Linked DNA regions of Accumulibacter sp.. The main gene of each other region encodes a partner of the protein of the gene in region 2 in a complex. Links are inferred from orthologs where the notes say so. Each region holds a gene or a part of one and is shown on either strand. Other genes may lie near its edges.

Region 1 (14,563 bases), 880 kb from region 2 along the record:
GGGCGCGGTCGAGCCCGACAAAGCGGCGATTCTCTACCTGCCTGGCGTAGGCAACGGCCAGTTGCGCACCGATCTGCGCGGCCTCAAGGATGACCCGCAACTCGCACCGCTCGCCGAACTGCATTACCGGGGCCGTTTCTGGCGGCAGGAGAACGGCAAGGACTGGACGCTGCGCGCCTTTCTCGAATCCAGGCGCGGAGGCCTGGGGCTCAAGGTTTCGGCCAGCCAGGAAACCGGGCAGGCGCTCAAGGCGGCGATGGACAAGCTGTTGATGCAGCATCTGCCCGTCCTCGATGCCGTGATCATCGACTAGCGCCATCTCAACGACCTGATCAACCCGGCACCCGACGAGACCGTACTGCGCTGGCTGACCACGCCGGAAGCGATCCGGGCCGAACAAGGCACCTCGTGGGAGAGTTCCGTCGCCAACGCGAAAGGGCGTTTCGGCGTCAATCCGGCGAAGGGGCCGCTGGAGGTCGCGAAGCGCATTCTCGCCAGCATGCCCGGCGAGGCGGCGCACCGGCTGTGGGAGCAGTATGTCGCCCACTGGCACAGCTATCCCGATGCCTACGAAGTGTTCCGGGGCATCGCACCGCCCGACCTGTTGCAGGGGGCCGAACGCTACCCGCGTGAAAACGACGCCGATGAGAAGCGCCTGGCCGAGGAACTGCTGCAGGCCGCCAGCCTCGATCCACGAGCGGCAGTCAGCGCCGTGTTGGCGGCTGAGGACCGGCACGCTGACCGGAAGCAATGCGCAGGAAGCAGCGCGGCACTACGGCGATCTTGGCTGGGAAGTCGATGCCGCTGCCCGTTCGGCCATGGCGATCGCGCAGCCACATGAACTGGAAAGGCCGATCTACGCCGTGCTGCTCGCCCTCTATCGCCGCTGGCTGGAAAGGCAGGCCGCTGGCTTCCAGGCGCTGGTGAAGAGAGACGGTTATCCCGGCTGGAGCCTGCCGGAGGTGGCCGATGGCACGGTGCTGCTGTTCGTCGATGGCTTGCGCCTCGACCTGGCGCGCGAACTGGAAGCGGCGCTGGACAAGGGCAATGGCTTGACGGTGGTGCTGCAACCCGGGTTCACCAGCGTTCCCTCGGTGACCCGCAGCGGCAAGGTCTGGGTCTCTCCGGCCCGCAAGCTCGCCGATGGCGGCAATGGCGGCGACTTCGCACCCAGGCTGCCGAAGGGAGCCTACACGGCGGACAAACTGCGAGGCAATGGAGCGGGAGGGTGTCGCCGTCGTCGATACCGAGAACCGGAGCCTCGCCTATGGCAAGGGCTGGGCGGAGTTTCCCGGCGACATCGATGGCGACGGTCACGCCAAGGGCCGGAAGCTGGCGTGCCATTCCGGCCCACCTCGACGACCTGGCCAATGCCATCCGGCGCCTGCTCAATGCTGGCTGGAAGCAGGTCTGGGTGGTGACCGACCACGGCTGGTTGCTGCTGCCGGTCGGCCTGCCCAAGGCCGAGCTCCCCGCCAGGCTGACCGAGACCAAGTGGGGCCGCTGCGCGGTGCTCAAGGATGCGGTGGCCGACGCCGACTGGCTGGAAGTGGATGATTTGATCGGCGAGCAGATTGCCGTGGTACTGCGCCGCGACGGCCAGAAGGTAGCCAAGGAACGCATGAATCTTGGCGCAGCCTGGGAAGGGAACGCCAATGCAGCTTGACACCCTGGACCGCAAGGTCGCCGAAGCCTTCGCTGGTTACGTCGTCCGCAAGGACTTGCGTGCGCCAGTTTTCGCGCCAGTTTCCGTTGTCCACCTACGTGGTCGCGTTCATGCTCGGCCGCTACTGCGCCACCATCGACGAGAGCGAGATTCAGGAGGGGCTCGCGATCGTCCAGCGCCAGCTTTCCGAGCGCACGGTACGCGCCGGCAGCGAGGAGCTGATCAAGTCCGTCGCCCGTGAACAGGGGCAGGTGCGCATCATCGACATCATCACGGCACGGCTCGATGCCAGGACCGATTCGTATGTCGCCGAGTTGCCCTCGCTCAAGCTGCGCGACGTGCGCATCTCCGCGGAACTGGTCACCGAGCACCAGCGGATGCTGACCGGCGGCTTCCATGCCGAGGTCACGCTGGGCTACGACGCCACCATCGCCCAGGAGACGAGTGGTCGGCCTTTGGGTGTCGCCGGCCTGCGTGCGATCCAGCTTTCGCAGCGCGACGTACTCGACAAGACGTCGGCTGCGCGGGCCAGGCTGACGACCGCCAAGTGGAAGGACTTCCTGTTGCGCTCGATCGGCCTGGAACCGGCGCAACTGACCGAACGCCACAAGGATTCGATCCTGCTGCGCAGGATTCCGTTCGTCGAGCGCAATGACAACCCGGTCGAGATCGGCCCGCGCGGCACCGGCAAATCGCGTTTGTTGCAGCAGGCCTCGCCCTACGCCCACCTGGTCTCCGGCGGCAAGGCCACCGTGGCGCGCATGTTCGTCAATAACGCCAACGGCCAGCGTGGCCTGGTCTGCCAGTACGACGTCGTGTGCTTCGACGAGGTGTCCGGCATCTCCTTCGACCAGAAGGACGGAGTGAACATCATGAAGGGCTACATGGAGTCGGGCGAGTTTTCGCGCGGCAAGGAGAGCATCCGTGCCGACGGCTCGATCGCCATGCTCGGCAACTTCGATGTCGATGTCGAGCACCAGCAGCGCATCGGCCACCTGTTCCAGCGGCTGCCGCCCGAAATGCGCGACGACACGGCTTTCATGGACCGCATCCATTGCTACCTGCCGGGCTGGGACGTGCCCAGGCTCAAGCCGGACCTCTTTACCGACCACTTCGGCCTGGTCAGCGAGGAAAGCCTCGAATGGGCCGTGCGCTTGGCGCTGGAGGTTCGCCGTCGCGTCAAGGAACAACAGCAGCGCATCGGCGCCGCCGAGTTCCGCAATACGCATTTCAGCTACACCTTGGGTGCCGAAGGCGTCGAGAAATTCGTCTCCTCACCGGAATTGCAGAGCCAGGGGGGCATCGGCGACGAACCGCTCGAAGCCGGCCAGATCTGGGACGCTCTCGCCCGACGGTCAGGACGAACATCCCGGCCTGTTCCGCCTCGAAGTCACCGAAGGTCCGGGCGGCGGTGTGCGCGTGCTCAACAAGCCCGTGCCACAAGCCTTCCAGGAATCGATCCGATGCGCCGAGCAGAACCTGTACGCGCGGGCCAGGCAACTGGTTGGCGACCGCGATCCGCGCGCGCATGGGTTCTCTGCCCAGTTGCGCGGCTTCGATGCCGCGAAGAGCGGCGCCAAGACCGGCGTCGCGTCACTGATCGCGCTCTGCAGTGCCCTGCTGCGCAAGTCGGTTCGTGGCGGCTTGGTTGTCGTCGGCAAGCTCACCCTCGGCGGCACCATCGAGCCGATCCACAACGCCGTCAGCCTGGCCGAGATCGCCGTCGAGAAAGGTGCCCAATCCCTATTGCTGCCAGTCTCCTGCCGTCGCCAGTTGTTCGATCTGTCCGATGAGATGGCGACCCGGCTGGGCATCGAGTTCTACCAGGACGCGAAGGATGCGCTGATGAAGGCGCTGCTGGTTTGACGGGTGCCCAGGCAGCCGGCAACCTGCTATCGTGTCGCCGTCGCCCACCCATCCCTTGCCGGAGGACACCCGACCATGGCGCAAGCGCTTGCCGAAGACGGCGTCAGCCACACGATACGTGGCGCCTGCCCGCATGACTGCCCCGACACCTGCGCACTCGAGGTCACGGTCAGCCAGGGCCGCGTGCTGAAGGTCGCCGGTGCGGCCGATCACCCGCCGACCGCCGGCGTGCTGTGTACCAAGGTGGCACACTACCCCGAGCGCATCCATCACCCGCAACGCCTGCTGCACCCGCTGCGGCGCGTCGGCGCGAAGGGGCCGGGAGCGTGTTTCGAACGCATCAGCTGGGACGAGGCACTGGCCACCATCGCCGACCGTTTCCGCGGCATCATCGCCAGCCATGGCGCCGAGTCGATCGTCCCCTACAGCTATGCCGGCAACTCGGGTCTGCTCGGCTACGGTTCGCTGGACCGCCGTTTCTTCCACCGTCTCGGCGCCGCGCAGCTCGACCGGACGATCTGCGCCAGCGCCGGTGCCATGGGCTACCGTGCGACGGTCGGTGCGAGCATCGGCTTCGACCCCGAGAACGTCGTCGACGCGCGGCTGATCCTCATCTGGGGCAGCAACAGCGTCGTCTCCAACCTGCATTTCTGGCGCCTGGCGCAGGAAGCCCGGCGGCGCGGTGCGCGCCTGGTCGCCATCGACCCGTGCCGGACGATGACCGCCGACCGCTGCGACCAGCACATCGCCCTGCTGCCGGGAACCGACGGCGCGCTGGCGCTCGGCCTGATGTACGTGCTGATCCGCGACGACCTCCTCGACCAGGACTACATCGCCCGCCACACGCTGGGCTTCGCGGAACTCGCAGAGCGTGTGCAGGCCTTTCCGCCGGCACGCGTGGCGGCGATCTGCGGCATCGAGGCGAGCACCATCGAGCAACTGGCACACGCCTACGGCCGCACAAGACCAGCGGCGATCCGTACCAACTACGGCATCAACCGCACCGCCGGTGGCGGCATGGCGCTGCGCACGATCGCCTGCCTGCCGGCGCTCACCGGCGCCTGGCGCGACCCCGCAGGCGGTGTCCTGCTGTCCACCTCGGGCAACTATCCGGTCAATACGGCCGCGCTCGAACGGCCCGACCTGATGCCGCATCCGCCGCCACGCATCATCAACATGAGCACCATCGGCCACGACCTGCTGCACGCGCGGCCACCGATCCAGGCGATCTTCGTCTACAACAGCAACCCGCTGGCGGTTGCCCCACAGTCGCGCGAGGTGGTGCGCGGCTTCGCCCGCGACGACCTGTTCACCGTCGTACACGATCTCTTCCAGACCGACACCGCCGACTATGCCGACATCCTGCTGCCGGCGAGCAGCCACATGGAACAGCTGGACATCCACAAGTCCTACGGCCATCTGTACATCCAGCTCAACCAGCCAGCGATCGCGCCGCTCGGCGAGGCGCTGCCGAACACCGAGCTGTTTCGTCGCCTGGCATCGCGGATGGGTTTCAGCGAGCCGTGTTTCGCCGACAGCGACGAGGATCTGTGCCGCCAGGCTTTCGACTGGAGCGATCCGCGCCTTGCCGGCCTGTCGTGGGAGCAGCTCGTGCGCGACGGGCACGCCCGCCTGCGGCTGCCGCAGCCCTACGCGCCGTTCGCCGACGGCGGCTTTCCGACACCGTCGGGAAAGTGCGAGTTCTACAGCCAGATGCTCGCCGACCAGGGACTCGACCCGCTTCCCGACTTCATCGAACCGCGCGAATGGCGGTGCAGCCCGCTGGCGCAGGACTTCCCGCTGGCCCTGCTGACGCCACCGGCGCGCAACTTCCTGAACACCAGCTTCGCCAACTCGGCACGCTTCCTGGCGCAGGAAAAATCGCCGAGCATCCTGATCAACCCGGCCGACGCCGCCGCGCGGGCGATTGCCGACGGCAGCGAGCTGCGCGTCTTCAACCGGCGCGGTGAGTTCGCCGCCCGGGCGGTGGTCAGCGACCGGGCGCGGCCGGGCGTCGTCGTCGCGACCTCGATCTGGTGGCGCAAGCTATCCCCCGACGGGCGGAACTGCAACGAGGTGACCAGCCAAGCGCTGACCGACATGGGCGGCGGCGCGACCTTCTACGACTGCCTGGTGGAGGTGACACCTGCCTGCCAGGACAGCGCTTCCTGATACAGTGCCTTCCTGCTGGCGCCGGTGATCGCGTGCGCCAGCCGCGTCGCCTGGCTGGGCGGCAGCCCGTCGTCGAGCAGCAGTCGCAGCACCCGCCCGCCCTCACCGCTGGCCGCGACCGCCGGCGCGCCCGAAACGACCAGCACGAACTCGCCGCGCTGGCGGTTGGCGTCGGCCAGCAGCCACGCCGCTGCCTCACCCAGGGGACAGGAATGGATGCTCTCGAACAGCTTGGTCAGTTCGCGCGCCAGCACGAGCGTACGCTGCGCGCCGAAGGCCGCGAGCAACGCAGCGACCGTTTCGATGATGCGATGCGGCGCCTCGTAGAAGACCAGTGCGTACGGCAGCTCGGCGAGTTCGCGCAGCGCCTGCGCGCGTTGCCCGGACTTGGCCGGGAGAAAGCCGTAGAAGAGAAACTGCGTCTCGCTCAACCCGGCCGCCGACAGCGCGACGACCGCGGCACAGGGGCCGGGCAGAGGGATGATGCGATGACCGGCGGCGCGCACGCGCGCCACCAGCCTCGCGCCCGGGTCGGAGATGCCCGGCGTGCCGGCATCGACGACCACCGCCACCGACTCGCCGGCGGCGAGCAGCGCGACGACGCGCTGCGCCGCCGCCTCCTCGTTGTGCCGATGCGCCGCCAGCAGGCGGGCGTTGCAGCCATGGTGACGCAGCAGCGGCGCCGTGTGCCGCGTGTCCTCGGCGGCCACCCAGGGCACCTGGCGCAGGACCTCGATCGCGCGCTGCGTCATGTCACCGAGATGGCCCAGTGGCGTCGGCACCAAATATAATGCAGCGGATTCGTTCGTCATCGGAGTCGGCAGGCAGTGAGCGGCAAAGATAACACGCCCGGACCCGGCAGGAACGCCGCCAAGGACGGCGAGGCCGCCGAGGAACTGGCGGCGCGCTTCCTCGCAGCGCGCGGACTGAGCATCCTGCAGCGCAACTTCCGTTGCCGCGGCGGCGAGGTCGACCTGATCTGCCGCGATGGCCGGGCGCTCGTGTTCGTCGAGGTGCGGCTGCGCCGCAACGCCGGCTACGGCGGCGCCGGCGCCAGCATCACCAGCGCCAAGCAGCGGCGAATCGTCCTCGCCGCCGAGCATTACCTGGCGCTGCGCGGTGGCAGCGACTGCGACTGCCGCTTCGACTGCATCCTGCTCGACGGACTGTCCACGGCCGCCATCGAGTGGATCCCGGATGCCTTTGCGGCGCCTTGAGCGGGCCCTCGCGCTCGCCATCGCCCTCGCCCTGCCCGCCACGCCGCTGCCGGGCGGCGAAGCGATCCGCGTCCTGGTGCAGAGTTCACCGCTGGCCGGCAGCCAGTACTATGCCGCCAGCGCGCTCTGGTCGCAGATCAGGACCGGTGACCGGCTGACGCTGGTGCGCGAAGCCGACAACCGGCACGACCGCAATGCGGTGCGCGTCGACTGGAACGGTCAGCAGCTCGGCTATGTTCCGCGCGCCGAGAACCGCGCCGTCGCGCGCGCCCTCGACGCCGGCGAACGACTCGAGGCACGGGTGTCGAGAATGCGGCAGGACCCCGATCCCTGGCGCCGGCTCGAGTTCGAGGTCTTCCTGCTGCTCTGATGTTAGAATCGGCCTCTTTACGCGCTGCGAAACACCGCCGATGGACCTGACCGACCGTATTCGCCAGCAGTTCAGCGACAGCGTCCAGATCAAGCTCGACGCCCGCGAATCACTCGCGGCACCGGTCGGCCGGGCGATCGAGACGATGGTCGACTGCCTGCTGAACAACGGCAAGATCCTTGCCTGTGGCAACGGTGGCTCGGCTGCCGACGCGCAGCACCTGGCAGCCGAACTGGTCGGGCGCTTCGAGGTCGAGCGCCATGAACTGGCGGCGATCGCCCTGACGACCGATACCTCGATCCTCTCGGCGATCGCCAACGACTACGGCTTCCAGGCCATCTTCGCCAAGCAGGTGCGCGCGCTCGGACAACCCGGTGACGTCCTCGTCGCCATCTCGACCTCGGGCAACTCGGCCAACGTCATCGCGGCGATCGACGTCGCGCACGAGCACGAGTTGCGCGTCATCGCGCTGACCGGCAAGGGCGGTGGCGTGATCGGCGAGATGCTGCACGAGGACGACGTACACATCTGCGTTCCGGCCGAGCGCACGGCACGCATCCAGGAAACGCACCTGCTGGTCATCCACTGTCTCTGCGACGGCATCGATTGCCTGCTGATGGGAGTTGACGAATGAAACGACTGCTCGCCATGGGCGCGCTGCTTGCCGCTGCGCTGCTGCCCCTCTTGCTGCAGGGCTGTCTGCCGGTGGTCGCCGCCGGCGCCAGCGGAGGCGCTCTGGCGGCCTTCGATCGCCGCTCGCTCGGCACGCAGACCGACGACGAATCGATCGAATGGAAGGCGACTGCACGCATCGGCGAAAAGCCCTGGGAAAACGCCCACATCAACGTCACCAGCTTCAACCGCAGGGCTCTTATCAGCGGCGAAGTGCCTTCCGAACAGGTGCGCATCGAAGTCGAGAACATCGTCAATGCCGTGCCACAGGTCCAGGGGCTGTACAACGAGCTGACCGTCGGCCCCGTCACGTCCTTCTCGGCACGCAGCAACGACTCCTACATCACCACCCGCGTGAAGAGCCGTTTCGTCGATGCCGGCAAGTTCAACGCGATCCATGTCAAGGTCGTCACCGAGGCGCGTGTGGTCTACCTGATGGGCCTGGTCACGCAGCGTGAAGCCGACGCCGCCGTCCAGGTGGCGCGTACGACGAGCGACGTGAAGAAGGTGGTGACGCTGTTCGAGATCATCTCCGACAGCAAGGCGAAGGAGCTCGATGTCTCACTGCCGAAATCGAACCCGCCGGCAGCCCCAGCGAGCGGCGGCGGCTGAGATCTCGAGTGGCAGTCGTCGCCGGCAGGCGGCGTTGAAGCGCAGAGCGAGAGCTGGCGCTTGCCGGCACGCGGGCAGCACCGCTGCAGCAGGCGAGGCGGCGGCCTGGCGATGCGGCGGGTGCCTGCGCCAGGCTCGCGTCGATCGACGAGCCGGTGCCGGCAGCGGGCAACGAGAGGAGCAGTGGAGGAAGCGCGATGAGCAAGGAAATCGTCGTTTGCCTGGACGGAAGCTGGAACGATCCGGTCGGGCGAACCAACGCCTACCGGCTGTTCCAGATGCTACCGGGAACCGAGCGACAGGTCGACGAGAGCGGACCCATCCGCTCGCATCTCGTCAGGACCGGCGAACAGCTCGCTGCCTTCCATCTCGCCAGCGTCGGCAGCGGCGGCCGCGCGCAGGGCCTGCTGCTCGGGACGCAGGGAATCGGCCTGCACGACAGCATGATCGACGCCTACCTGCTGATCTCGCAGGTCTATGAGCGGGGCGACAAGATCTGGCTCTTCGGCGCCTCACGCGGCGCTTGGGCGGCCCGCAGCCTCGGCGAGTTCATCGCCTACACCGGTCTGCTCGCTGCCGGCGAGGCCGACGACGACGATGCCGCCGATGAAGCCGAACGGGTCTGGCTGATCTACAGGGACGATCGTGGCAAGAAGCGCGGCGCGCGCTTCTGGAAGCACCACGACGAAACGCCGATCCGCATGATCGGCGTCTGGGACACCGTCGGGGAACTCGGCGTGCCGCTGTTCAACGGCCTGCGCCTGATCGACCGCGACGAACTCCGCTTCCTCAAGTTCCGCAACCGTGAGCTGAGTCCACGCGTCGAATACGGTCGCCAGGCGCTGGCCATCGACGAGCAGCGGGCGGACTTCGTCCCGACCGTCTGGGCCGAACGCGAGGGGATCAGGCAGCTCTGGTTTGCCGGCGCGCATGCCGATGTCGGCGGTGGCTACGACAGCCACGGCCTCGCCGACATCGCGCTCGAATGGATGGTGCAGGAGGTCAACGAACTCGCTGCCGGCCTGCGACTCGTGCCCGGGCAACTGCTGCCGGCACTGGCGCCCGACTGCCTGGAGGACCGGCACGACGAGACCCGCAGCCCGGTCTGGCGCACGCGCCCGACCAGGGAGCGCAAGATTCCGGACGACGCCGAAATCCATCCCAGCGTGCTGCAGCGCCTGCAGGGGCGCGCGGACTATCGACCGCAGGCCCTCGAGGACATCCCGGCCTGCGCCTCTTTCTACCGTGGCGAAGAACCGCCGCCGGAAGAGCAACTGCAGACCGAGCGTGAGGCGTTGCCGTTCCGCAAGCTGCCGATCGATGGCTCGGCACGCTTCCCAGTCTATGCGCACAAGTGGTGGAACGCTTCCGGCGTCGAGGTGGCTGTCGGCGAGCGCTACCGCGTCGAGGCCAGCGGCTCGTGGCTGGACAAGGACGTCTCGGCCGACGCCGACGGCTATGAGTCGAAAGCGTGGTTCCTGCAGCTCGCCGAGGGCAGCCGCCGCATGGAGAGGCGCCCCTGGTTCTCGCTGGTTGCCGCGATCCATCCGCGGCCCGACCTCGAGGCGAGCAATGCCGACACCGAGAACATGCTGACCGGGCTGATCGAGAGTGCCGTCGGTGGCGTCGCCCGCGTCGACGACGAAAGCAGCCTGGTCGCCACGCCGAACGGCTGCGAGATCGAGATCAGCGAGCCCGGCTTCCTCTACTTCTTCGCCAACGACTCGGCCTTTGCCTATGGCAACAACAGCGGCTTCCTCAGCGTCGAGCTCAGCCGGCTTCCCGGTGTCGACGAGGACGATGAGAGAGCGCCGGCAGCGCCTCCGCACCTGCCCGGCAGCCTCGACATCAAGCTCTACTTCGCTCCCGGTACCTCGTCGCTCGCACCGCACATCGCGCTGCGCGAGGCGGGACTCGATTTCGATCTCGTGCGCGTCGATCTCCGCCGGCACCAACTGGCCGATGGCAGCGATTTCATGGCGATCAACGCCAAGGGCTACGTGCCGGTGCTCGAACTCGACGATGGCGAGCGTCTGACGGAGACCGCCGCGATCCTGCAATACATCGCCGACCGCGTTCCCGAGTCCGGCCTCGCGCCGCGCGCACACACGCTCGCGCGCTACCGACTGCAGGAATGGCTGGCGTTCATCGGTTGCGAACTGCACCGCAGTTTCGTGCCGCTGTTCCGGCCGGATACCCCCGAGGACTACCGGCGCAGCCTGCGGGAGGCTATCGCCACCCGGCTGGGCTACGTCGCCGCCCGCCTCGAGGACAGGAACCACCTGCTGGGCGACCACTTCACGGTCGCCGACGCCTACCTGTATGCCGTCCTCACTTGGGGCAGCGCAGCAACCATCGACATCGGCCGCTGGCCGGCACTGGCGGCCTTCCAGGAACGCGTCGGCCGCCGGCCGGGCGTCCTCGCGGCGCTGGCGGCGGAAACCTGAGCAGCGGCGAGCGACCGGCGGAAAGACGCGCGGCGTGGACCTTCGGTGCCGCAAGGAAGCGCATGATCACGGGCGGCAGGCCGGCGGTACCGATCATCAGCGGCACGCTATGCACGAACAGGTTCAGCGTGCTGCCGGCGGTAGTCGTCGTGTACTGGCCGAAACCGAGCTCGGTGACCCCCTGGTCGAGCGCATCATTCAAGGAAGGCATGAGCCCGCTGCGGCGGGCAGGAGAAACGCGCCAGGTCAGGCGGCGGCACCGCGCTCGATGACCACGCCAACCCGCGCAACGCCGCGCATCATGCCGAGCTTGGCAATCGAGACGCGCACCCAGGTGGCGCCGAAGTCCTCGAGCAGCAACGTCGCGACGTACTCGGCAAGCCGCTCGAGCAGGTTGAAATGGCGGGCGGCAAGCTCGTTGCGCAGGCGTTCGACGACCTCAGCATAGTCGATGGTGTCGCCGATATCGTCGCTGGCACCGGCACTGGCCGTCGAGGTGCCGATCTGCAGCGAGATCTCGACCGTCTGTGGCATGGCTTGCTCGCGCGGGTAGATGCCGATCAGCGTCGTCGCGCGCAGTTCGTTGATGAAGATGATGTCCATGCGGCCCAGGCTCGGGTGGGTGCGCCGGTGGCGTGGTGTATGATGGCACCGCGCTGCCGGAAAGGTGGCGACAGAGCGCGCATTCTATCGCCTTCCGGCCACTGGCCATAAGGCGGCAACCCCGGACCACCCAGCCGATGCCTTCGACACTGCTCACCCTGCTCGCCGTCCTCGCCGCCTATCTGCTCGGGTCGGTTCCTTTCGCGCTCGTCGCCAGCCGCGTCTTCGGCCTCGCCGACCCGCGCAGCTACGGCTCGAAGAACCCCGGCGCGACGAATGTCCTGCGCAGCGGGCACAAGGGTGCGGCGCTGTTCACCCTCGTCGGCGACGCGACGAAGGGCTGGCTGGCGGTCTTTCTCGCCACCCACTACGCACCGCTGTACGGTCTGCCACCGCTGACGGTCGGCCTCGTGGCGCTGGCCGTCTTCTTCGGCCACCTCTACCCGGTCTTCCTCGGCTTCAAGGGCGGCAAGGGTGTCGCCACCGCCGCCGGCGTCCTGCTGGCGATCGATCCCTGGCTCGGGCTGGCCACACTCGCCACCTGGCTGCTGGTCGCCTTCACCCTGCGCTATTCATCACTCGCGGCACTCGTCGCAGCGGCCGCAGCGCCACTCTACGCCATCGTGTCATGGGGCAACGACGGCAGGGTGCTGGTGATCGGCATCATCGCCATGGCATTGATCGGCAAGCACTGGCAGAACCTGCAGCGACTGCTCGCCGGCAGCGAGCCGCGCATCGGCGGCAAACGCCAGTAGTTCTTGCGCTACCGGCCACGACCGGCAACCGTACCTGGCCCGGCGCGCGAACGCCGCCGGTCCGTGCGCAACGCTCTTGCCGCGACGGGCTAGCCGGCGCTGGTCAGCGGCCAGCGCGGCCGCACCGAGAAAGCACCGGCGGCCTTGCCGGCAAGCCCCGCCTGCAGGCGCAACGCGCCGGCCAGTGCGATCATTGCGCCGTTGTCGGTACAGAATTCGAGTTCCGGGTAGAAGACGTCGATGCGCGACCTCAGCGCGCGCGCATCGAGCTGGCGGCGCAGTTCGCGATTGGCCCCGACGCCGCCGGCAACGACCAGTTGCCGCAGGCCGCTGGTCCGTACGGCGCGCAGCGCCTTGCTCACCAGCACCTCGACGATCGCTTCCTGAAAACCGCAGGCGATGTCCGCCCGCTGCTCGTCGTCGAGCATCCCCAACTCGCGCACGCGGGTCAAGACGGCCGTCTTCAGGCCACTGAAGCTGAAATCGAGGTCAGCAGAGCGCAGCATCGGCCGCGGCAGCTTCACCCGCCCCGGTCGGCCCCTTTCGGCGAGCGCAGCGAGCGCCGGGCCGCCAGGATAACCGAGTCCGAGCAGCTTGGCGGTCTTGTCGAAGGCCTCACCGGCCGCGTCATCGAGCGTCTCGCCCAGCAACGCGTACTCGCCGACGCCGGTGACGCGCATCAGCTGGCTGTGCCCGCCGGAAACGAGCAGCGCGACGAAGGGAAAGCGCGGTGGACGCGCCGACAGCAGCGGCGACAGCAAGTGACCCTCGAGGTGGTGCACCGGCACGGTCGGCAGCCCCAGAGCCATCGCCAACGCCTCGGCGAAAGCGGCGCCGACGAGCAGGGCGCCGGCGAGACCCGGCCCCTGCGTATAGGCGATGGCATCGATCTGCGCCAACGAGCGGCCACTGGCGGCAAGAACCTGTCGCAGCAGCGGCACGAGACGGCCGATGTGATCGCGTGACGCGAGTTCCGGCACCACGCCACCGTACTCGGCGTGCATGTCGACCTGCGAGTGAAGCGCGTGCGCCAGCAAGCTGCCGTCGCCGCCGTCGCCATCGTACAGCGCGACGCCCGTTTCGTCGCAGGAGGATTCGATTCCGAGAACCAGCATCGGCGGCATTCTAACACCCTGCCACCATCGTTTCCCCGCTGCCGACGGCAGGGCCTGGTGGGAAAAGCACTGGCGGCATGACGACTGGTCCGCCTCCCCGCCCGTGAGCCAGAACGGCCGTTCAGCCGCCGCGGAAAGCGCGCACGCCGAGAACGACGCCGGCAAGCAGCAGCCCGATCCCCGCCAGCGCCGAGCTACCGGGCAGCGAGCCGCGCCAGATGAAGGCGTAGGCGAAGGCGGCGAGCGTCTCGAAGACGATCAACTGGCCGCTGAGCGCGGTCGGCAGCAGCTGGCTGGCGCGATTCCAGAGCACGGTGCCGAGCCAGGAGGCACAGAAGCCGAGCATCAGCATCAGTCCCACATAGCGCATCGGCTGCGGGCCCAGCGGATAGTCGAAGCTGCGGTCCGACCAGACGCCGGCAGCAGCCATGCCGATCGCTGCCAGTGGCAACGTCGCCAGCCCCTGCGCCAGTGCCCAGGTTCCGGAAGCGATCTGCGGTCGCTGGCGCAGCCAGCGGGAGTTGCGCACCGGGTACCAGGTCCAGGCGGCAACCGCCGCCAAGGCCAGCAGGGCGCCACCCACGTAGTCGTCGATACTGCGCTGCGCGCCGAGCAGCGCCATCTCGTGGCGGTTCACCAGGCCGATGCCGATCGCGATCACCGTCAGCGACGGCAGCAGGCGGCGCCACGGCAAGGCCTCGCTGCCGAAGTTGGCGACGATCGCGATGACGATGGGCAGGGTGCCGATGAGCATCGTCGGCATTGGCGCATCGGCGAGCTGGATCGCCGCCGCCAGGAAGAGGTAGTAGAGGATGTTGCCGACCAGAGCCAGCTCGAAAGCCATCCGCCAGTCCTCGCTCTGCAGCCGCGACAGACGCGCGCGGTCGCCGCAGGCGAGCAGCACGGCGATCAGCCCGAAAGCGAGGTAACGCCCGAAGGACAGCATCGCCGGCGGGTACCCGGGCAGCAGCAGCGGCACGACGAAGACCAGTCCCCAGAGCATGCCGGCAGCAAGCGCGCAGGCAACGCCGGTGAGCAGTGGCGCGCTAGCCGGCAATGCTGCGGATA
Region 2 (14,479 bases):
ACCAAGGGCGGTTTCAACAGCCTGCCGAAACAGAGCTTCCCCGGCGGTCTGCTGCTCGGCTGCGACGCCGGTACGCTCAACTTCGCCAAGATCAAGGGCATCCATACGGCGATGAAGTCCGGCATGCTCGCTGCCGAAACGGTCGCCGCGGCGCTGCAGGCCGGCGATCAGGGGCGCAGCGATCTCGTTGCCTACGCCGCGGCCTTCCGCGAGTCGTGGCTGTACGGCGAACTGCACCAGGCGCGCAACTTCGGCCCGGCGCTGCACAAGTTCGGTACCTTCCTCGGCGGTGCCTTCAACTGGATCCAGCAGAACCTGTGTGGTGGCCGCATGTTCTTCACGCTCAAGGACCGCAGCAGCGACCACGGGCAACTGGCGCCGGCATCCCGCTTCCAGCCGATCGAATATCCAAAGCCGGACGGCAAATTGAGCTTCGACCGGCTGTCTTCGGTCTTCATGTCGAACACCGCCCACGAGGAAGAGCAACCGATCCATCTGCAACTGCTCGACAGCAGCAAGGCGATTGCGGTCAATTACCGCGAGTATGCATCGCCCGAGCAGCGATACTGCCCGGCCGGTGTGTACGAGATCGTCGAGGAGGATGCCGGTCCGCGCCTGCAGATCAACGCTTCGAACTGCCTGCACTGCAAGACCTGCGACATCAAGGATCCGACACAGAACATCCGCTGGGTTGCCCCCGAGGGCGGTGGCGGACCGAACTACCCCAACATGTGAGTCGGCAGGTGGCGGCGTCGCTCAGACCGCCGCCGCGTGGCGCGCCAGCGCCCAGACGACGTGTTCGCGCACCAGCGCCGAAGGGTGGTCGAGCCGCGCACGCAAGGCGGTGACGACTCCAGGGGTTCCTGGGCGGGCGTTGCCGAGGGCGACCGACACGTTGCGCAGCCAACGCTCGTGACCGATGCGGCGAATTGCGCTGCCCTCCAGGCAACTGTCGAATTCGCTCTCACTCCAGGCAAGGAGTGCGGTCAGCGGCGCCGCATCGAGCCCGTTGCGCACGGCGAAGTCGGCATCACCAATGCGGGCGAAACGATTCCATGGGCAATGCAGCTGGCAGTCGTCGCAACCGTAGATGCGGTTGCCGATCAGTGGCCGCAGCGACGGCGGGATGCTGCCCGGCAACTCGATCGTCAGATACGAGATGCACAGCCGCGCGTCGAGTTGGTAGGGCGCGACGATCGCCGCCGTCGGGCAGACATCGAGACAGCGCCGGCAGTCGCCGCAATGCTCCTCTGCCGGCGGGTCGGCGGCCAGTGGCAGGTTCGTGTAGATCTCGCCGAGGAAGTGCCACGACCCCTCGCGCGTCAGTGAGAGCGTGTGCTTGCCGCGCCAGCCGACTCCCGACTGCCGTGCGAACTCGGTCTCGAGAACCGGCGCCGAATCCGAAAAGACACGGCAACTGCAGGGCCGGCCGAGTTTCACGGCGGCTTCCTGCAGGCGCGCGGCGATCTTCTGCAGGCGGCGCCGCATCGTTTTGTGGTAATCGCGGCCGAGGGCATAACGGGAAACGTAAGCGAGGCGGTCGTCGCCCAGAACCGACAGGGCGTCCGCCGCCTGTGGGCAATAGGGCAGGCGGGCCGAGATCACCGTCCGGACACCGGGCAGCAGCGCTTGCGGCGCCAGACGCAGCGCTGCATGTTTGGCCATATAATCCATCTGCCCGTGCCGTCCCAGATCCAGCCAGCGCAGCAACCCGGGTGCAGCCGCGGCCACGTCGATGCCGCTGACGCCGATGGCGGCAAAGCCCAGTTCGGCACCCCAGGAGCTGATCTGCTGCCGTAGCGCGGCCGCGTCGCCGACGCTCAATGATGGCGCGTCGCCCGTCGCTCGCCTCCCACCCGTCTCGGAGTCCTCATCGTGCATAGCCCGGATGATAACCAGTCCGCCCTCCGCCTGCACCTGCCGGATGCCGCCGCCACCGCTCGTGTCGGCGGCGCGCTGGCGCCGCTGCTCGAGCCCGGAATGGTCGTTGCGCTCGATGGCGACCTGGGCGCCGGCAAGACCACCCTGGTGCGCGCGCTGTTGCGCGCCCGAGGCCATTGTGGTCCCGTCAAAAGCCCTACGTATGCGCTGGTTGAAATTTATGTGATTTCGAGGATATACTTCTATCACTTTGATTTCTATCGTTTCAACTTTCCGGAAGAATTTCTGGATGCTGGGCTTGGCGAGTATTTCCGTGACGATGCGGTCTGTCTGGTCGAATGGCCGCAAAATGCGGCCGGGTACATGCCTGCGGCCGACCTCGTCCTGCGCCTGCGTTTCGCGCAGCGTGCAAGGGAGGTGGACATCGTCGCCGGCAGTGAGGAGGGTCGAGAATGTCTGCGAGCGCTGAGAAGCGGCTGGTTGCCCGCCGCCGGCTGATCAAGTTCACCGGCGCGTCACTGCTGTTGTCGGTCAGCCCGCTGGGGCAGGCCGCGGCGGGACGCGCCGTGGGAATCGTGGCAGTGCGGGTCTGGCCGGCGGCCGACTATACACGCGTGACGATCGAGCACAACGCACCACTGAAATACACCCATTTCCTGGTCAAGGACCCCGACCGTCTGGTGGTCGATCTCGAGGGAGTCGAGTTCAACGGCGTTCTCGACGGCCTCGCGAGCAAGGTCGCCGCCGATGACCCCAACATCCGCCTGCTGCGCGCCGGCCGCTACAAGCCCGGAGTCGTTCGCCTGGTGATGGAACTCAAGGGGGAGGCCAATCCACAGGTGTTCGAACTGGCACCGGTCGGTGGCTACGGCCACCGACTGGTTCTCGACGTCTATCCACTCAATCCGCCCGATCCGCTGCTCTCGCTGATCGACAGGAATGAGCCCGGGCAGGCGGTGGTCGAGAGCCGGACGGCCAGCCGGCCAGACAGCCGCAGCGAGGCGCGGCCCGAGGCCGTGGCCGACAGCCGGCGCGAGGTCCGGAGCGAAGCGGCGCCAAGCGAGCAGAAGGCTGCGGCCAAGCGCGCGGGCCGCCCAATGGTCGATCGCCTGGTCACCATCACGCTCGATCCCGGGCATGGTGGCGAAGACCCGGGCGCGGTCGGCAGCGGTGGCAGCTACGAGAAAAACGTCACGCTGGCCGTCGCCCGGCGGCTGAAGGCCAAGATCGAGGCCGAGCCGAACATGCGCGCGGTGCTCACCCGGGACGCTGACTACTTCGTGCCGCTGCAGGCGCGCGTGCAGAAGGCGCGCCGAATCCAGTCGGACCTTTTCGTCTCGATCCACGCCGATGCGTTCGTCCGGCCCGATGCCAACGGCTCGTCGGTCTTCGTCCTCTCGGAGAGCGGCGCCTCGAGTTCGGCAGCGCGTTACCTGGCTCAGAAGGAAAACGCCGCCGACCTGATCGGCGGGGTCAACATCGACGTCAAGGATCCGGTGCTGGCGCGGACGCTGCTCGATCTGTCGCAGACGGCGACGATCAACGACAGCCTGAAGCTCGGCAAGGCCGTTCTCGGCGAAATCGGCGGCATCAACCGCCTGCACAAGGCGAATGTCGAACAGGCCGGGTTTGCCGTCCTAAAGGCACCCGATATCCCGTCGATCCTGATCGAGACGGCCTTCATCTCCAACCCGGAGGAGGAGAAGAAACTGAACGACGAAGCCTATCAGGACAAGATGGCCGAGGCGATCCTGTCCGGCATCCGCAAGTACTTTGCCAAGAACCCGCCGCTCGCCAAGTCGCGGCTCGCGCGTCTCGACTGACGCCGGTCGCGTACCAGCCCTTCTCGGTTGCGGCTGGCCCAGAGGAGGTGCGAGGCCGTTCGCAGGGGGGGTTCCATAACGGCTTGGTCCCTGCTAGAATCCGCGTCCTGCACTGGCGACACTGGACGCCGTGCCGCTGTAGCTCAGTCGGTAGAGCAGCGCATTCGTAATGCGTAGGTCCCCAGTTCGATTCCGGGCAGCGGCACCAAAGAATCAAGCACTTGGCCTCGGTCAAAAGCCGGGGCTTTTTTGTGGGGTTACGCCGGGGTTACATTTGACGTAACCAAGCCGGGTTCTTGGCGGTCAGGGCCGTCGCGTTGCCAGCAACATCGGGTTGAACTTGGTCACCACATCACCGTTACGCAGTAACGCCCGGCGCCCGGTGCCCACGGATTGACCCGCGGCGCGTCACGTATACAATCCCCATAGGCACCGCCGCCAAGGCGCTCTCTCCCACCAGGTTCATCCGCCCCGGCGGTGAGAGCGCCTGGACAGCACGTCCTCGGCGGGACAGACAACACTATTCGTTAGGCCTCACAAGCACTATGAGCCCAGGCCTTACCCCCTCAGAAGCTTTGGTCAACCGGCTGAGCTCAAGCAGTTTCCTGCGGCTATGGACTCATCCGAATCCCGTTGGAAAGGGGGGCAAGGAGTTGTGCGATTGCCTAGTCGTGTGCGGTCCTCACATCATCATCCTCTCCGTCAAGGAAGTCGAGTACCGGGATACTGGCGACAAAACTGGTTGGGAAAGATGGCAGAAGGGAGCGATCGATAAGTCGGTCAAGCAAATCTGGGGCGCCGAGCGTTGGCTTCGAATGTCCGACCGTGTCCTTCGAAGCGACGGACGAGAGATCATGTTGCCGCCCAAGGAAGCTCGCCAATTTCATCGCATCACCGTCTCTCTCGGAGGTCGAGGCGAAGTACCTTTGCAGTGGGGAGACTTCGGACATGGCTTTGTTCACCTCTTGGACGAGCAGAGTCTGAAGGCGGCATTCAGCGAATTGACGACGGTCACAGACTTCGTGCGCTACCTGAGCGCCGCAGAGAACATCTTCGAGCGTGGTGTTCGACCAGTGTTTGCAGGCGGCGGAGCGGAGGATCTCTTGGCACTCTATGTTCAGAACGGATCCGACTTTGGTCTCTTCGATCCCGCCACAGGCCACCCGGCTCTCGCCATCATCACAGACGGGATCTGGGCAGCGCTCATCAAACAGGCAGACTATTTGGCTCGCAATCGAGACCTTGAGTCGTCGTATGCGTGGGACCGCCTGATCGAGAGCTACGCCGAGGACCTCCTCACCAACGGAATGTTCGACATGTTCCGGAGTGAGGTGACGCAGAACGAACTGGCACTCGTCGCCATGGCACTCCAGCCACGCGGGCACCGGGCGAATCTTGCCGACGCATTCCTTGAGTTCCTGGGGTCTGACCACGCGCGTGTTGCCGCCAGGTGCGTGGTGGCCGACGACGAAACAGCATTCGTATTCACGACGGGCGACTCGGCCGACCGCGAGCTTCGTGGGCGCGAGTTATTCCTTCGCTGCTTCGTTGTCCGTGGACGATGTCCGAGAGTCAAGACCGTCGTAGGCATCGCCACTGATCGGCCTAAGGCCGGCAAACGCAGTCATTCGTCCGATATCGTTTATCTGCACCTGCCGACCTGGGATCCAACGGACGACAAGAAGGTGAATGGCATTCAGGCTGATCTGGGCTATTTCAAGAACACAACGTGGCCAACATAGCGGTGACGCCTGACGAACAAAGACAGATCGTGCGAAGCCACGACCTACCCCATCTGTTGGTCGAGCTCGGTGGAGGAAGCGCTGGGCCAATCTGCCAGCGGCAACTCGTTCAACTTCGCCCGCGACTCCCGCCAAGTCGGGTAGTGCAGTCCAAGCAGTGCCATGAAGCGGTCGCTGTGGGTCGGCTCAAGCAGATGAAGCATTTCGTGTACGACCACATACTCAAGGCATTCCTTCGGCTTCTTCGCCAGTTCCGTGTTCAAGCGGATCGTGCCAGCCGACGGATTGCAGCTACCCCACTTGGTCTTCATTTGCTGCACGTAGAACCCTCTCACCTCGACCTTGAGGCGCGGCCCCCAGGTCGCAATCAAAGGTGCCACCTCGGTCTTCAGGATCTGGCGATACCAGTTCGCCACGATCGCTTTTCTACCCGCCTCATCGGTGCCAGGGCGAACGCTCACCAGCAGCGTGGAGTGACGTAGCTGCACCGTTGCTGGCTCATCCGCCTCGATCAGCTTCATCAACATCCGCCGGCCCCATACGGAGTGACTCTCGCGGTCGATGAATTCGCGCCGGGTCTCGCGTTCCTGATCGCGCAACTTCTTCTGCTGCTGCTTGATCCAGGAGAGCTTGGAGATCGCGAAGAGCCGGATCGTGTCGAGCTTCATCCGTTCGGGGACGACCAGCCGCACGCGCCCGGTCGGCGGGTAGACGCTCAGGTGGATGTTCCGGATGTCCTTCTTGACCACGTCGAGAACGATGTCGCCGAGCTCGATCTGTGTGACCATCAATACTCCCGCTGCGCCTTGATGATCAGGAATATGCGCTCGACCTGCTGAGGATCGTTGCGCAGCAAAGGCAGCAGGGCGCGCTTGATTTCGTTCTCCTTCGCCTGATGTCCCCGCCAGTCGTCGGGCCGCACTCGTCGCACGGTTTCGTCGATGGCCAGTGCCAGTTCCAGCGCCGGGTTGTTCCCGGCGCCGTAAGCCGCTGGCGGTGGCTCTGCAACTCCACTGGCAGCAGGCGCGGCCATGGCCAGCAGGTTGTCGTACAGCGCGCGCAGCCACGGCCGGGTTCGCAGCACCTCGGGCGTGTCGGGTGCCTGCCCATGCAGCACGCGCTTGACCAGGTCGGCGATGCGCTGCAGGTACGCCTGGTAGTTCAGGCGCCGGGCGCGCAGGTCGGCGAGGATCTCCTCCAGCAACTTCGACATCCGGTCGTAGTAGGCCGGGTTGTTCAGATGCTCCTGCAGGATTCGGCTGCGCACGTTGTTGGCGATCGTCTCGGCTACGGCGTCCTTGTTGGCCTTGATGCCACCGGGCAGGCTGTCCACCGCGCTGGCGATGCCCGCCTTCACGATCACCTCCAATAGCGGCGTGTCGCCGAACGTCGAGATAGGCCGCGGCTCGGCCGCTTCGATGTAGGTGTCGATCAGGTGCCGCATGTCGGCCTCATAGGCCTTGAGGTCGATGGTCTCGCCGCTGGCTTTCCGGATGACCTCGCGGAGCTCCAGATAGCGCTGCACCTCCTTCTTGATGCGGGCGATGTCCTCAACGCTGTACTTCGCTGCTTCCAGGTCGTCGGCGATTGCGGCGTAGGCCCGCACCAGCGACACCGTCGCGGTGTACAGCGCCACGCGCTGCGGCTCGTGTTCAGCCAGGTCGGCCGCGATTTCGACGTTGCCGCAGAAATAATGGATGTGCTCCAGCTCGCCCTTGGGCGGCTTCACCGGTTCGCAGATCAGCGCCGCGGCTTCCAGCGCGTTGTCCAGCCGCTCGCGGCCCTTCGTCAGCCGGTCGTGCAGCAGCACGTCGGGGCTGACGCCGGGCGCACTGCGGTCCAGCTCCGACGTATAAACCTGTAGTGCCCCAGTTCCCTCGTCATTGACCAGCTTCCTGAACAAGTCCTTGTAATCGACGATGTAACCCACCGCCTTGTCGTCACCGTCCAGCCGGTTCACGCGGCAGATGGCCTGGAACAGGCCGTGGTCCTGCATGCTCTTGTCGATGTAGAGGTAGGTGCAGCTCGGCGCGTCGAAGCCGGTGAGCAGCTTGTCCACCACCACCAGCAGCTTCATGTTCGCGGGCTGTTCCTTGAACAGCTTCTTGGCGTTGTCCTCGTAGGTCTCGGTCTTGGACTTGCCGGGCTCGGCCTGCACGCCCTTCAGCAGCGCGGTGTAGGTGTCGTAGAGGAACTGCTTGTCGGTCTGCGTGTTGGCACCAGTCTCCTCCAGCGTCACGTCCTTGGCCAGCGGGTTGTACGAGGTGACCACCGCGCACTTGCCCTTGAAGGCGGTCTTCTGGAACAGCTCGAAGTACTTGCACGCCTCGTAGATGCTCGAAGCCACCAGGATCGCGTTGCCCCGTTGGCTGGCCAGGCGTGGCTTGACGCCGAAGTCGAACACGATGTCTTCGACCACGCGCTCCATGCGTGAGCGCGAGCTCAGCACGTTCTGCATCGTGCCCCATTGCTCGCGCAGCGCCGCCTTCTGCCAGGCGTTCAGGCCGCGGGTCTTCGCTTCGAACCATTTATCGATCTTGTCCTGCGAGCCCAGGCTCTGCTCGATGTCGCGCGCCTCGTACACCAGGTCGAGCACCACGCCATCTTCCACGCCCTCGCTGAACTTGTAGGTGTGGATGTAGTCGCCGAAGACCTCGCGGCTGGTCTGCGCGTCCTGCTTCAGCAGCGGCGTGCCGGTGAAGCCGATGAACACCGCGCCGGGCATCAGCGCCTTCATCGTCTTGTGCAGCTTGCCGCTTTGCGTGCGGTGGCATTCGTCGACGAAGACGAACACCTCGCCCACGGTGGGGCTGGGCTGCGAGGCCAGCTCCTTGATGAAGGTGTCGAAGTCGTCGACTCCCTTGCGCCCGAACTTGTGGATCAGCGAGCACAGCAGCCGCGGCTTGGCCTGGCCGAGCTGGTTCATCAGGTCCTGCCCGCTGCTGGTGCGCTTGATGGGCTCGCCGGCCTCTGTGAACACGCCCTCGATCTGCTTGTCCAGCTCATCGCGGTCGGTGACGATCACCACGCGGGCGTGCGGCCGGTTCTCCAGGATCCACTTGGCCAGCAGCACCATCACGATGCTCTTGCCGCTGCCCTGCGTGTGCCAGAGGATACCGCCCTTGCGGGCGTATGCGTGCTGCTGCGCCGCCTTGATGCCGAAGTACTGGTGCACCCGCGGCAGCTTCTTCACGCCGCCGTCGAACAGCACGAAGTCGTGCATCAGCTCGACCAGCAGCGCCTTGGCGCACATCTTCAGCAGGTACTTGTCGAGCTTGAAGCGGCGGTTGTCGGCCTCGTCTTCCTCCCACTTCAGGAAGTACTTCTCCGGCGTGCCGACGGTGCCGTACTGCAGCCCCTCGGAATCGTTGCCCGCGAAGACGAACTGCACCGTGCTGAAGAACCAGGCGTTGAACTCGGGCGTCTGGTTCGACAGGTTCTGCCGGATGCCGTTGCCGATGGACGTGCGGCTGTTCTTCAGCTCGACCACGCCCACCGCGATGCCGTTGACGTACAGCACCAGGTCGGGCCGCCGCTCGTGCCCGCCCAGCCCGCCGCGCAGCGTCACCTCCTCGGCGATGGCGAAGTCGTTGGCCAGCGGCTGCGCCCAGTCGATCAGCTTGACCGTCTCGGTCGCCTTGCTGGCTTCGATCTTCACCGGCACGCCGTAGCGCAGCAGGCCGTAGACCGCCTTGTTGTTGTCGTAGAGGCTGCGGTTGGGGTTGTCCGCCTCGGTGCGCAGCAGGTAGAGGGCGCGGTTGATCTGGTCGGGCGTGTTGCCGGCCATGTTCAACCAAGCGGTGAGCAGGCCCTCCTCGATGTTGCTGTTGCCGGTGCGGTCGGTCCAGTCGCCCAGCGCGCGATAGCCGAGCTCATCGCGGAACAGGGCGAGCACGCGGTTCTGCGTGGCGCGCTCGGGGGTGCCGATGCCGCTCATCTCACACTTCGTCGAAGTGGCACCACTGGTCCTCGGGCAAAGCCCGCAGGAACGCGCCGATCTGCTCGAGCTGGCCTTGCTGCTGCGCCCATTCGAGGTGTTCCTTGAACCGCAGTTGCTTCTCGATCGGCGTGGTGTGGTGCCAGGCGGCGAGGATCAGCGGCGCGGGCGGCTCCCAGCCTCCCGAGGGCTTCTGGCGCGGGTTCTTCAGCATCCCGTAGAGCCGGCTCCACTGCGGCGGCATCGGCACCAAGCGGTTGTTCGCGGTGCATTCGGCCCAGAGGGCGTCGTAGGCTGCAGCGGTGTTGCTCATACCAGCCGGGTCCTGCCGGTGAGCAGTTCCTGCATCATGGCCTGCTTGAGGTCACGAGTCTTGTGGCGGCGACGATTCAGCAAGTCCAGGTCCGCATCCATATCCGACAGCACTTCGGCAATGGCAGCTTGCTCCTGGAGTGGTGGAAGGTCGATCCAGGTCGACGAGAAGAAGGTCGGGCGAAGGTTGGGATATGCGCTGGTAGCGGTGTGTTCCTGCAACTGTCGCAGGGCCTTGTCGCTTCTCAGCACGTAGGACAAGAACTTGCCAAGGGCTCTTGACTTGACAGGCCGGAGCACCCGCACGAAGTTCGAGGCAGCCACGTTCGGTCGACCATCGCACCACCAGACCTTGCCCAGACCATTGCCACTCGTTGTGATGACGATATCGTCCAAGTGGCACCGCGCCTGTGCGAACTCGGCATCAGACAAGAAGCGCGATGCAGTGGAGGTCAGCACACCGTCTGGCGAGATGTCGCCTGCACGAATGATCTCTGCAGATGTCGGGCGATCGGCGTCAGGCTCTCGAGCGCCCCAGTACCCCGTTGCCCTGATCACGAGTTGTTGAAGGCTGGCGATCTCCCACTCGCCGTGGAAGCCGGGTAGGCGGGTTTGGCCGGTGAGGAGTTGCTGCATGGCGGCCTGTTTGAGGTCGTGCTTCTTGGCGATGAGCCGGTCCAGCGCGCCCAGCAGCGCATCCACATCGCTCAACGCTCCCGCGATGGCGCGTTGCTCATCTCGCCCTGGCAGCGGGAAGGCAAGCGGCTTGACGTGCTTGTTGTTGATCTGTGGGACCGATGTCGTATCGGCGAACCTCCACAGCCCGATGTGCGCAAGTGCGTAGTAGAGGTACTCGCAGTTGAGGTTTCCGGTTGGCGTTAGCGCCATGAGGTTCGTATCCATGTACGACGCTTCGCTCAGTATGCGAACCTTGTTCAACGCAATGGCAGCACCTCTTTTCGCGAAGACGACGCTATTTGCTGAAACTGTCGCGCCTTTCGAGAAGTGGTACGGCGTTGAAGCGGCGTCCAAGTACTTCTCGCTGCTATTCAGCTGCTCGACCTTGAAGTACGGCACGCCACTCGTCTCAAAGCGGAACAGTGACGGACTGGCTCCGCTGGTGATTCGCACGTGGTCGCCAAGGGCAACCACGTCCCAATCGCGCGGCACAGGCCCGGCCTCGCTTCTCTGTAGTCCAGACGCAATCACCACGCGGCCCCCATCTGCTTGAGGTATTCCTCAACGCGGCTGGCTAGCACTGCCACTTCGCCGGTGAGCTTCGGCAGCGGGGTGGCGTAGCGTTCGGCCAGTTGGCGAATGCGTCCAGTCAGCGTCTGCGACACCCGGTCCAGCTCGCCCTGCACGGCAGCAGCCAGCGTGGCCAGCCACTTGTCGTCCACGACGAGGGTCTTGATCTCGTCCTCTGTGAGCTGGCCGTACTTGGCAGCCACCTTGACCATCAGCGCGTCCTGCGCCGCCTTGAGCTTGGCGCCGACTTCGGTGTCCTGCTCGATGAGGGACAGGTATTCCTGCAGCACCACGCGCTCGTCCGCGGTGTCCGGGTCAGCTTTGTCGATCGCCTTAAATTGGGCGGTCACACTCGCCTTGGTGAGCTTGTCCTTGTCGTTCTTCGCTTCGTCCAGCAGGCCACCTTCGCCGCCGTGTTCCTCGGCCATCTCTTCCATCTGCTGCGCCAGGGTGGCGGCCTGCGCCTCCAGCGCCTCGATGGCGGCCTGCTCCTTCGCGTAGTAGCGGGCGATGACGAGCGCGGGCGGGATCAGCTCGGCGGCGTACTTCTTCCTGCCCACGGCGAAGTCGGGCCGGGTCTTGGTCTTGCTGGCCTTGTCTTCGACGATCAGCCGGGGCTGGGCGGCCGCCAGCCAGCCGTCGGCGGCGATGAGGTAGCAGTCGTCCTGCATCGTCTCGCCCCAGTAGTCCATCAGGTGCTGGTAGACGTCGTAGGCGTCGATCAGTGGGGCGTGATCGAAGGCTTGGAGCAACGCCTCGGCGATGGTGCCGATCAGGGCCTTGGGGTGGCCGTCCTGCGCAAAGCCGCGCAGGTGCGGCGTGTTGGCCGCCTTCCACTGCGCGAACAGCTCGTTGGCGGCCGCGATGAAGGCGGTGAACTCCGCGTGGCCGAAGATCGTCGGCTTGATCTCGGCGGGTGCGACACGGAGCCGGCTGTAGCCGGGGCGGTCGGCCAGTTCGAACAGCGCGGTGCGCACGGCGGGGAAGACCTGCCAGTAAGGGGCCAGCGCATCGAGGTCGCGGTCGGGGATGCCGCCGCGCAGGTGGGCGTGGATGTCCTGCAGGTCCTCGGGCTCGGTGCTGTCGATGTAGCGCGGCAGGTTGAGGTTGAACTCGTTCCTCGGGTCGCTGATCTCGGCCAGCGGCACGCGGCGCGCGTAGCCCGGAATGTCCACCTGACGGGTGAAGGTGTCGACGATGCGGTGGATGTCCTGCTCGCGCAGGCGGTTCTTCGGGCCGTCCTTGCGGAAGCCCTTGCTGGCGTCGATCATGAAGATGCCGCTGCCGGCTGACGACGCGTCGGCGCGGGCCGGGGCCTGAGCCTTGTCAAGCACGACGATGCAGGCGGGGATGCCGGTGCCGTAGAACAGGTTGGCCGGCAGGCCGATGATGCCGGCGATGTAGCCGCGCTGGACGAGGTTGCGGCGGATCACGCCCTCGGCATTGCCGCGGAACAGAACGCCGTGCGGCAGGATGCAGGCGCCCCGGCCGGTGCTCTTGAGCGAACGCAGGATGTGCAGCAGGTAGGCGTAGTCGCCCTGCTTGGCGGGCGGCGTGCCGTAGTGCTTGAAGCGTTCGTGCGGGTCGTTGGCCGGGTCGAGGCCGGTGCTCCAGCGCTTGTCGCTGAAGGGCGGATTGGCGACGACGTAGTCGAAGGTCTTGAGCTGGCCGGCGGCGTCGGTGAACAGCGGGTTGGCCAGCGTGTTGCCCTGCATCACCAGCGCCGTCGGGTTGTCGTGCAGGATCATGTTCATGCGCGCCAAGCCGGCGGTGGCGGAGTCCTTCTCCTGCCCGTAGAGCGTGACCTTGGAGCGGGCCGCGTCGCCCACCTTCAGCAGCAGCGAGCCCGAGCCGCAGGTGGGGTCGTAGACCGTGGTGGCGCTGGTGGTCTCGGCGCGGGCGATGCCCAGGATGCTGGCCATCACGCGGCTGACCTCGGCTGGCGTATAGAACTGGCCTTTGCTCTTGCCACTCTCGGTGGCGAAGTGCCGCATCAGGTACTCGTAGGCGTCGCCGAGGATGTCGTCGCCGTCGGCGCGGTTCTTCGAGAAGTCGAGCGCCGGGTTCTCGAAGATGGCGATCAGGTTGGTGAGCCGGTCCACCTGCTCCTTGCCGCTGCCGAGCTTGGTGGCGTCGGCGAAGTCCGGCATGTCGGAGAGCTTGTTGGCCGCGGCCAGCGGGGCGAGGATCTTCTTGTTGATCTGGTCGCCGATGTCGCTCTTGCCCTTGAGCGCCACCATGTCGGCAAAGCTGGCGCCGGGCGGGATCGTGATCGGAGCAAAGAACTGGCCGGCGTACTTGTCGCTGATGTACTTGACGAACAGCAGCACCAGCACATAGTCCTTGTACTGGCTGGCATCCATGCCGCCGCGCAGCTCGTCGCAGCTTTGCCAGAGGGAGGAGTAGAGCTCGGATTTCTTGAGGGCCATGAGCGATCAGGTTTGCGTCTCGATGCCGAGTGGCACAGAACCTGAACTGTACCTCACGGATAGCGGTGGACAAAGGGGGATCAGTCGAGGTGGGACACAATCACGCCGACTTCTGATGTTGGTAAAGGACAGGAGGTTCCGCGCCACGTGCTTGTGTGCGAATGGTGCAACAGGCGCGCCGTCGCGTTGGTCCAAGGGAAGCTCGGCCAAGCGGTTACGCTGCCACCGGGGTCGTCGAGGCACTTCAGCACGCGCCTGATGTGCGCATACCGTTCACCGTCATCGCCTGCCGCCGAAAACTCGATTGAGCTGCTCAATCGTCGTCAGCCGTGCTTCGTTCATGTCGATCACGATCTTTACGATGATCAACCCACACCTCAATTCAACTGCCAATTTCCTTCGCTCAGGCCCATTCCTGAGTGGAAACACGCGCCTCGCTCAGGCTCACACCAGGTTGGACAAGGCTGACACTTGCGCACGTGGCGTCTGATCTCCTTTCCTTCCGCCGCGAGGAAGCTGGAACTCACGACTTGGTGCGCTCAGTCGCGTAGGCGGAGAGCGGACGCTTGACGAGGAAAGCATCGCGGTTTGCTCTGTGAGTCTGGGAAGATTCTCAGTAGCGGGCTTTGGCCATCCGCGTCATCCGCCGTGTCGCCTTGGTATTGCCGAAGGTGGGCGACCCGCGCCCCACCGGACGCTGACGTCTTCATCCTCGAGGTCACGCCTTATGGCCACGCCGCGGTTGGTGTGCTCAGCGACGCCGACCGCAGATCTGTCCCGATGCCGATGGAGTCGGCAGTTGCTCGCGACGGCGGGTTGGGTGCCGACATCCCTAGAGGCCCGTTGACTTGCACCGAAGCCCCGGCGCGTGGAAGTTGGCCCGGTCCAAGGCGCGGCTCGCACCTGCACGTCGACAGGCGTACAGTGCGGAGAGGAAGGAGGACTTCACGCATGGCCGAACACGCCATCTGCTTCAAGTGCATTGAGGACGAGGTGCTGCGCGCGACAGTCGAGGGCGAAGGCGAACCGCTTCTTTGCGAGTCCTGCGGTCTAGAGGACAACAACGCCTTCTCCTATGAGCGGCTCGGCAAGGCGTTGGAACCGGTC

The links.
Region 1: the proteins of tsaE (region 2) and tsaD are in contact, whole or in part, in a crystal structure (PDB 6N9A), measured with the Thermotoga maritima proteins. The link is inferred for Accumulibacter sp. from one-to-one orthologs. Residues at the interface, in WP_004082108.1 of Thermotoga maritima: Leu37, Gly38, Lys46, Lys57, Val59, Lys60, Ser61, Thr63, Phe64, Thr65, Leu66, Met67, Val69, Pro71, Tyr82, Arg83, Leu84, Asp86, Asp88, Phe89, Asp93, Ile128, Asp130, Glu131, Arg134; in WP_004082750.1 of Thermotoga maritima: Cys10, Asp11, Arg49, His50, Leu82, Gly84, Gly135, Gly136, Glu154, Thr155, Leu156, Asp157, Asp158, Ser159, Glu162, Asp165, Lys166, Arg169, Leu170, Tyr175, Lys213, Thr214, Leu217, Tyr218, Gln221, Arg222, Asn324.

What each region holds. Positions count from the first base shown.
Region 1 is NZ_JAZKUG010000001.1:1,891,215-1,905,777, reverse strand. The notes cover bases 11,483-14,418. They hold tsaD (tRNA (adenosine(37)-N6)-threonylcarbamoyltransferase complex transferase subunit TsaD), read right to left. Parts: upstream 13,496-14,418; coding sequence 12,470-13,495; downstream 11,483-12,469. Other genes in these bases: V5B60_RS08165 (DMT family transporter), read right to left, coding at 13,617-14,418; plsY (glycerol-3-phosphate 1-O-acyltransferase PlsY), read left to right, coding at 11,763-12,380; V5B60_RS08180 (dihydroneopterin aldolase), read right to left, coding at 11,483-11,625. In the rest of the region: V5B60_RS08245 (hypothetical protein), read left to right, coding at 1-313; V5B60_RS08240 (hypothetical protein), read left to right, coding at 500-841; V5B60_RS08235 (hypothetical protein), read left to right, coding at 1,304-1,666; V5B60_RS08225 (molybdopterin-containing oxidoreductase family protein), read left to right, coding at 3,608-5,704; rsmI (16S rRNA (cytidine(1402)-2'-O)-methyltransferase), read right to left, coding at 5,653-6,516; V5B60_RS08215 (YraN family protein), read left to right, coding at 6,532-6,921; V5B60_RS08210 (HIRAN domain-containing protein), read left to right, coding at 6,902-7,291; V5B60_RS08205 (phosphoheptose isomerase), read left to right, coding at 7,332-7,925; V5B60_RS08200 (BON domain-containing protein), read left to right, coding at 7,922-8,575; glutathione transferase GstA, read left to right, coding at 8,773-11,022; more of V5B60_RS08180, read right to left, coding at 11,269-11,482; more of V5B60_RS08165, read right to left, coding at 14,419-14,552.
Region 2 is NZ_JAZKUG010000001.1:2,775,400-2,789,878, forward strand. What follows is about bases 776-3,627. They hold tsaE (tRNA (adenosine(37)-N6)-threonylcarbamoyltransferase complex ATPase subunit type 1 TsaE), read left to right. Parts: upstream 776-1,875; coding sequence 1,876-2,379; downstream 2,380-3,627. Other genes in these bases: queG (tRNA epoxyqueuosine(34) reductase QueG), read right to left, coding at 776-1,824; V5B60_RS12340 (N-acetylmuramoyl-L-alanine amidase), read left to right, coding at 2,334-3,627. In the rest of the region: V5B60_RS12325 (electron transfer flavoprotein-ubiquinone oxidoreductase), read left to right, coding at 1-735; more of queG, read right to left, coding at 757-775; more of V5B60_RS12340, read left to right, coding at 3,628-3,704; V5B60_RS12350 (hypothetical protein), read left to right, coding at 4,559-5,446; V5B60_RS12355 (M48 family metallopeptidase), read right to left, coding at 5,491-6,234; V5B60_RS12360 (type I restriction endonuclease subunit R), read right to left, coding at 6,234-9,383; V5B60_RS12365 (hypothetical protein), read right to left, coding at 9,385-9,696; V5B60_RS12370 (restriction endonuclease subunit S), read right to left, coding at 9,693-10,907; V5B60_RS12375 (type I restriction-modification system subunit M), read right to left, coding at 10,901-13,372; V5B60_RS12380 (RES family NAD+ phosphorylase), read left to right, coding at 14,324-14,479. UniProt on the Escherichia coli protein: Required for the formation of a threonylcarbamoyl group on adenosine at position 37 (t(6)A37) in tRNAs that read codons beginning with adenine.